Regions from separate parts of the Caballeronia sp. S22 genome, predicted to be linked through region 1. Evidence: predicted binding sites of a transcription regulator. Region 1 holds the regulator's gene; the other holds the start of a gene.
What was found. The regulator FNR, encoded in region 1, switches genes on or off when oxygen is low (the NO sensors DNR and NnrR bind a similar motif). The targets are predictions, from matches to a motif close to TTGATNNNNATCAA.
Positions count from the first base shown of each region.

Region 1 (4,019 bases):
CGGTGCGCTGCGCGACCGCCTTTCTCGATGGCGACGAACTGCCCATGCCGCCTTTCCGGCTGACTACGCAATAGCATTGCAGCGCGTCGCACGTTGCTTGCGCGCCTGCCCCTTGCAACGATGACGAACGCACCCGCAACCGAACCCGTCGATCCACGCGCGCCGCTCTCGCCCTCGCTGCAGACGGATGCGTCTTTCCGGCTTCTCGTGGAGGCCGTCGAAGACTATGCGATCTTCCTGCTCGACGCGCACGGCAACGTCGCGACATGGAACAACGGCGCAAAAAGGATCAAGGGCTATGACGCGCGGGAAATCGTCGGCCGTCATTTTTCCGTCTTCTATCCGCCCGAGGACATCGCGGCAGGCAAACCGCAGAGCGAACTCGCGATAGCGGCGCAGGCCGGGCGCGTCGAAGACGAAGGCTGGCGCATACGCAAGGATGCGAGCCGCTTCTGGGCGAACGTCGTCATCACCGCGCTGCACGACGCGCGCGGCAATCTGCTCGGCTTCGCCAAGGTCACGCGCGACATGACCGACCGGTTGCGGCTCACCGAGCTGCAACACGCGCGCGAACTCTCCGCGCACGTGCAGAGCGCGCTCGAAAACGAGCGCGCGTCGATCGCCCGCGAATTGCACGACGATCTCGGCCAGCAACTCGCCGCGCTCAAGATGCAGATCTCCCTTCTCGACACCGGCGCGCACGATGCGCATATCGCGAAGCAATCGCTCGCGCAGATCGACACGATCATCGGCTCGGTGCGGCGCATCGCGGCAGGCCTGCGTCCGCCCGTGCTCGACGACCTCGGTCTCTTCGCTGCGATCGACTGGCTCGCCTGCGACTTTCGCCGGCGCTACGATCTGACGATTCACCTGGATCTCGAAGGCGAGGAAGACGGATTCGACACGACCGCCTCCACCTCGGTCTTCCGGCTGGTTCAGGAAGCGCTCACGAACATCGTGCGCCATGCGCGGGCCAGCGAGGCGCGCATCGCGATCGTCTGCGCGCAGTCGCGCTGCACGCTGACCATAGAAGACGACGGCTGCGGCGCCGATGTCACGCGCGGGCGCGCCGCCGGCGCGTTCGGCCTGCTCGGCATGGGCGAGCGCGTGCGTCAACTGGGCGGCGTCATCGCGTTTCGCAGCGCGCCCGGCGAAGGCTTTCGCATTCGCGCGGAGATTCCGCTCGGGCATCGCGCCGGCGACGGCTTCCCTTGATTTGAGTCAACCGCTACGAGGCTGTCGTCGGTAAACTCGAACTCCGCGCGAGTCGGTCGACAAAAGGAATCGCATCGATGACGATAAGAGTGCTGATTGCCGATGACCATGCACTCGTGCGCGACGGCCTGCGCCACATCCTCGCGAACGCACACGGCTTCGAGGTCGCCGGCGAAGCGAGCGACGGACCGGCCACCCTCGCGCTCGCACGCGCGACCGATGCCGACGTCCTCGTGCTCGATCTTTCGATGCCGGGCCGCGGCGGCCTCGACCTGCTCAAGCAGATCAAGGACGAAAAGCCCGCCATGCGCATCCTCGTGCTCACCATGCACGCTGAACAGCAATACGCCGCGCGCGCCTTCAAGGCGGGAGCGTCGGGATACATCACCAAGGAAAGCGCGAGCGCGGAACTGGTCGCGGCGGTCGGCAAGGTCGCGTCGGGCGGCGTCTACGTGAGCCTCGCGATGGCCGAACGCTTCGCGCAGAGCCTCAGCGAACCCGCCGACGCGCTGCCGCATCAGCGTCTGTCGAACCGCGAGTTCGAGGTGTTCCGGCGCTTGTGCGCGGGCGAGTCGATCAGCGATATCGGCGAGGCGCTGTGTGTGAGCGCGAAGACCGTCAGCACCTACAAGGCGCGCATCCTCGACAAGATGCGCATGCCGCACGAAGCCGCGCTCGTGCGTTACGCGGTGCGCCATCAACTCTTCGACGACGACGGCGCCTGATCCCGATCGACGCGTGTCAGCGTTTCCCTACACGGCTTCCCGAACGCCTACAGCACGATCCGCCAGCGCCGATTTATTTTCGAGATGAAGCGGCCAATAATCCGATGCGTGGCATTCAGAATCGCGCATCGATGCGCGATCCGCCCGACAGGAGGCGCAGCATGATTCCCGCGAGCGCAGAGACTCTCGGCACGAGAGCCGACGTGAAGCGCACGAACACACGTTGTTCGACATGCTCGATGCAGCGCATCTGCATGCCGTCGGATCTATCGCCGGTCGATTACGAACGTCTCGACGCGATCATCTGCTCGACGCGCTCGGTGCGGCGCGGCGAAACGCTCTTTCGTTGCAGCGATCCGTTCCAGAGTCTCTATGCGGTGCGCAGCGGGTGCTTCAAGACCATCGTCATGCACCGCGAAGGCCACGAGCAAGTCACGGGTTTTCATCTGCCGGGCGACGCGCTCGGGCTCGACGGCGTGAGCGCCGATCGTCACACGTGCGATGCGATCGCGCTGGAAGACAGCGTCGTCTGCATCATTCCGTTCGATCTGCTCGAATTGCTGTGCCGCGAAGTCAGGGCGCTCCAGCATCACGTGCATCGCGTGATGTGCGGCGAAATCGTGCGCGAATCCAACCTCATGATGATGCTCGGCACGATGACGGCGGAGCAGCGCGTCGCGGCGTTCCTGCTCAATCTCTCGACGCGCATGAAGGCGCGCGGCTATTCGCCGGCGCAGTTCGTCCTGCGCATGACGCGCGAGGAAATCGGCAGCTATCTCGGCCTGAAGATCGAAACCGTCAGCCGCATGTTCTCCAGGTTGCAGAAAGCCGGCGTGATCGATGCCCGCGGCCGCGACGTGCGGATTCTCGATCAGGCCCGGCTCGAAGAAGTCTGAGCGCGTGCCTGGCGGAAGCGGAAAAATCCGCTGCGCAGCATGACCGATGTGCCGCCGACGCGGCTCAGCACATGCTCGGCGGCCCCTTCGATCGACGAGCGATGGCTCTCGAAAGCCTGCTGTAAATCTTCCTCCCGCCACGACGCAGCACCGAAGTGATCTTCCAGCGCCTCGGCGGAAATGGTGCACGCGATGCGCTCGCCATCGGCGAAGGCGGCGAACGTGAGTGAAGGGACATCGCCCTGATAGACGGGCGGCTGGCTGGGAAATGTGATGTTCATGCCGATACCTCGCAATGGTTTCGACCTGCGGCGCATATCCACTGAGTCTCGGCCATGAATTCGCGCTGCGTATTGATCTGGATCAATACCGCTCGCGCAGGATTCGCACGGCGTCGTCGAAGGCGTGATGCATCGCCACGGTCGGGTCGGCGTCGGTGTTGCGTTGCACCGTGACCTGCTCGGAATCGCGCGTGAGGAGCACCAGTTGCGCATCGTAGACGGGCTGACCGGACGGATCGGGACAGGCTTTGATCGTGAGCCGGCAATCGACGATATCCGCGGCGACGCCCGCAAGCCGCACGAGTTCGACGCCCGCTTCCCGTTCGATCACGTTCGAGCCGGAAAAGCCGAGGTAGGCGATCTGCATTCCGAGGCCCATGTGATTGTTTCTCCTGTCAGGCCGATGATCCTCACCCATCCTTGCCCTCACCATTCGGCGCACGCATCAGCAGCACGGGACACGTCGAGCGTCTGACGAAAGCTTCGGCGACGCTGCCGAGCGCAAGCCGCCGCAATCCGGTCCGGCCATGCGTGCCCATCACGACGAGATCGGCGGGCATATGCGCCGCGCGTCGCTGCAGGCATTTCGCGATCGTGTCGGTCACGTTGCGCGTTTCGGCGAGTTCGGTTTCGCAGTCGACGCCCGCAGCGATCGCACGCGCCTGCGCGGTCTCCAGCGTGCGCGTGCCGTCCTCGCGCACGCTCACGCGATACTGCGCGGGAAACGACGAAAGCGCGGCCACGTCGATGACGAAGACGATGTACACCTTGGCGAGCGCGCCGATACGGATCGCTTCGTCGAGCGCGCGTTGCGAGCATTCACTGCCATCGAGCGCAACCAGGATATTGCGGTACATCGTCTTTCGTCCTTCACGTCTGTGCGATGCGTTCGCGCACATGGC
Region 1 is NZ_OZ180038.1:1,052,766-1,056,784, reverse strand. Features, by position in the region: gene ACEN42_RS31505 (hypothetical protein) at 1-74, shown strand, start outside; gene ACEN42_RS31500 (PAS domain S-box protein) at 121-1,215, shown strand; gene ACEN42_RS31495 (response regulator) at 1,293-1,940, shown strand; gene fnr (fumarate/nitrate reduction transcriptional regulator Fnr) at 2,102-2,836, shown strand; gene ACEN42_RS31485 (DUF1488 domain-containing protein) at 2,812-3,117, opposite strand; gene ACEN42_RS31480 (hypothetical protein) at 3,200-3,496, opposite strand; gene ACEN42_RS31475 (universal stress protein) at 3,528-3,974, opposite strand.

Region 2 (4,019 bases), on a different replicon from region 1:
CTGGCAGGACGCACCGCGCCTCGCGGAGCGTTTTCCGCGCGCACGCGTCGAGCTGGATCGCATCTATATGCGCGACGGCAGGCTCGTCACGTCGGCGGGCGTGACGGCGGGCATCGATGTCGCGCTCGCGCTCGTCGCCGAAGATCACGGCGCACAGGTCGCGCTCGCGGTCGCGAAGCGCCTCGTCGTGTTCGCGCAGCGGCGCGGCGGCCAGTCGCAATTCAGCCCGTATCTGAGCGCGCCCGCCGACGAAACATCGCCGGTCGCGAAAGTGCAGGCCTATGTGATGGAGCATATCGGCGAGCGGCTGTCGGTCGCGCAACTGGCGAGCGTCGCCGGCATGAGCGAGCGCAACTTCGCGCGCGCCTTCGTGCAGCTCGCGCAGATGACGCCGCATGAGTTCGTCGAACGCGCGCGTGTAGACGCGGCCCGCAATGTGCTCGAAAGTAGCGACACGCCGCTCAAAACCGTCGCCTACGATTGCGGCTTCGGCACGGCGGATCGCATGCGGCTCGTGTTCACGCGGCGGCTCGGCGTGTCGCCGAACGACTATCGGCTGAGTTTTCGCACACGCTTCACGAAGTGACTCGCGTGATCGCGCGCCGACGTGTCACGCCGAGTTCGTTAAAATTCATGATGAACGCGGCATGTGCGGCACTGTGCGCGCGCCGCAGAATCCACCCTCGACATATCGGAACAGCGAATGACGAAACATGAGACCGCCATGCAAGATCCCTACGAACGACGCGCGTTGCTGCTGCACCTCGGCGACGTGCTTGAGTCGGTGTTTTGCCTGAGCCAATGCGCCGACGAATACGCGAGCATCGGCGAAGCGGTGAAGGGCAACGAGGCGCTTGCAGGCTTCACGCTGCTCGGCTTCATCGACCCGAAGACGGCGCCGCGCGATTTCATCCGCCGTGCATCGGGCGCGTTCTTCGTGTGGCCGAAGGCACTCCTCGACGAAACGCTCAACCGCCCGCTGCTCGCCAACACCGTGAAGCACGATCTCTTCGCGGACAACGCGAAGGGCTGGGATGCGTACGTGGAAGAGCGTCGCAAGGAAGTGCCGTGGTTCGGCGAGGCGTTGCCAGAGATTGCGGAGAGCGCGGAGCCGGCGCACGCGGCGAGTACTCCGGCTCCCGTTCCCGCTTCCGCACCCGCTCCTCAGAAGCAGAAGGGCAAGGCCAAGTCCGAGAAGCCATCGCGCTATTCGACATGGCCGTGGCCCGACAAGCCCGCCGACGCGTAACCTTATTGCTTCTTGCCCATGCCGCTTGCGCCCGCATCGAAGCCGATTCCGTTCGGCCGGTCGGGCGCGGCGCCCTTGCCGGATGACGTCTTGCCCGGACGTGTCTTGAGCGCATCGCTCGCGTTCGCGGCCGCAGTCGCAGGCGGCGTGACGTTTTTCTCCTGATACGCGGGCGTGCTGTCGTATTGGAGCTGTTTCGGTTTTTGCGGCGCTTGCTGAGCGCTCGCCACGACGGCCAGCGTGCCGCCGAGCAGAATCCCCGTCATGCGCCCGAGTGTGTCGATCGTGGGTCTCATCTGCTGCCTCCGTTTATCCCTTGTACTTTCCCTTGATCTAGCAAAGTGCGGACCCGCCGCTTGCGGCGTTCGACCGCACGATTGTCTTTGCTCAAGCCTTGTCGCCGTTGGCTGTGCGCGCGTGCTTATGCGTTGAGCCCGGTCAATGGCGCGTGCGCGCCCGCCCGCGAGAATCCCCGTATTTAACGTGGGAAAGATAGAAATGAAGAAAGTCTTCGGGGCAATGGTGATGGCATGCGCGTCCTTGTTCGCGGGCGGGGCGCACGCGGCGGGCGACGCACCGTCGAGCGATTCGATGAGCGGCATTCACGCGGGCGACATTCTGGTGCGCCTGCGCGCGATCAGCATCCAGCCGGATGTGCACGCGGGCGGCGCACTCGGCACGCTCGGTGTCGATGTGAACAACGCGATCGTGCCCGAACTCGATTTCACCTACATGATCCGCGACGAGATCGGCGTCGAACTGATTCTTGCCACATCGCGGCATCAGGTGACGTCGAATATCGGCGGGCTTGGCGGCGTGAACGTGTTGCCGCCGACGCTGCTCCTGCAATATCACTTCAATCACGCGGGCCGTGTGCGTCCGTATGTCGGCGCGGGGGTGAACTACACGGTTTTCTATAACGACAAGCTGAAGGCGGGCGACACGCCGGTGTCGATCAGACACAGCAGCTTCGGCCCCGCGCTGCAGGCGGGCGTCGATGTGCAGGTCGCGAAGAATCTCTTCGTCAATGCGGACCTGAAGAAGATCTGGATGCGCACGAGCGCGTCGGCGGACGGCGCCGATCTCGGCTCGCTCAAGATCGATCCGTGGGTCGTGGGTATCGGCGTCGGCATGAAGTTCTGACGCGCGCGTTTTCCCGGCGAGTGTGCGCCGCCCCGCGTTCCGTCTGGAAATTGGCGGAAGATACCGGTGCTTCTGGCGTGGACGGTTTCGCGGTCGCGGTATCCTTTGCAGCAGGCCCGGCGCAGACTCGCGCCGCTCGCGCATGCGCGAACGGTGCGTGAGCTGCAACGACTAATAAAACCGCATCGGGGAACTGCAAGCCAATGAGACCTTCCACTTACGCGGGAATCGCTCTGCTCGCGGCGTGTGGCGCCGCTGCCGCGCAACAGCCGCTCGCCCTGCCCGGACGCAGCCAGAGCGCGTGGCAGCAATCGGTCGATAACGCCGCCTGCTACGGTTATGCCAATCAGACGACCAAGGTGAACGTCGCGCGCGAGCCACAGACGCCGCCACGCGACGCCCAGCGCGAAACGCGCGTGCTGACGCCGCCGCGTCCGCTCGAACCGCCTTTGCCGGCGGGCGCGTCGGGCGCGCTCGCGGCTTCCGCTGCCGCGCCGGCATCGGGCGCTTCGGCGGCGATCGCGGCATCGAGCTTGCCGCCGGGGAGAGTCTCGGGTGCTTCCGGGCTGCCCGGCGCGTCCGGTCCGATGCCCGGCATGCCTGCGGTGCCCGCATCGATGGCGGCTGGCGCGTCCGGCGCATCGGATGCGATCTACGGCGGCGACATGAAGATGCCGCCGCTGCCGCCGCCCGAACCGCCGATGACGCGCTACTGGCGCGCGTACAGCGAGTGCATGCAGAATCGCGGCTACTTCACGCGATGAACCCTCGCAGCGCCGCATGAATGCCCAGCCGATCCACGAAGGCGGATGCGCATGCGGCGCGGTGCGCGTGCGTGTGCTGGGCGAACCGAAGGAAGTGAATCTGTGCCACTGCATGACGTGCCGGCGCATTCACGGCGCGCCGTTCGGCGTCTATGCGATCTTTCCGCGCGACGCGTTTCAGGTCACGGGCGACACGGTGGCATGGGAAAGTTCGACGACAGGCAAACGCCATCACTGCTCGTCGTGTGGCTCGCCGGTCTATCTGGCGTTCGATGGCGTCGATGAGATCGAAGTGCCGACCGGCATCTTCGACGAGACCGGCCTTTATCCGCCGCAATACGAAATCTGGTGCAAGAGCGCCGAGCCCTGGCACGACGCGCAGGGACGGCCGCGCTTTGCACGCGGCGCGCCCTGATCAAACCATCAGCACTCGACGATCGCCTTCACGACGCCCGCCTTCGGATCGAGCAGCGACGAGAATTGCTCGGGCACATCGCTCAACGTCAGGCGATGCGTGTTGAGCGCATCGGTGGGCACTTCGCCCTTGCGCATCGCCGCGAGCACGGTCTCGAAGTCTTCGGGCGTCGCGTTGCGGCTCGCGAGCAGCGTCGCCTCGCGCTTGTGGAACTCGGGATCGGCGAACGAGATGCGATCCGGCACGATCGACACCAGCACGTACTTCCCGCCGTGCGCGATGAACTCGAAGCCGCGTTCCATCGCGCGCGAATTGCCGGTCGCGTCGAAGACCACATCGAAGAATTCGCCGTTCGTGAGCGCCGATAGCGCTTCCTTGTCGTGCTCGCCGATCTGCACGGTGGCGTCCACTTTCAGCTCGCGCTTGCAGAACGCGAGGCGATCTTCGC
Region 2 is NZ_OZ180036.1:615,099-619,117, forward strand. Features, by position in the region: gene ACEN42_RS17960 (GlxA family transcriptional regulator) at 1-586, shown strand, start outside; gene ACEN42_RS17965 (hypothetical protein) at 725-1,249, shown strand; gene ACEN42_RS17970 (hypothetical protein) at 1,252-1,545, opposite strand; gene ACEN42_RS17975 (OmpW family protein) at 1,775-2,392, shown strand; gene ACEN42_RS17980 (hypothetical protein) at 2,596-3,156, shown strand; gene ACEN42_RS17985 (GFA family protein) at 3,173-3,571, shown strand; gene ACEN42_RS17990 (zinc-binding alcohol dehydrogenase family protein) at 3,580-4,019, opposite strand, start outside.
Region 2: ACEN42_RS17975 (OmpW family protein) is a predicted target of FNR. The motif match lies at 1,678-1,691, and genes of this name have one in related genera.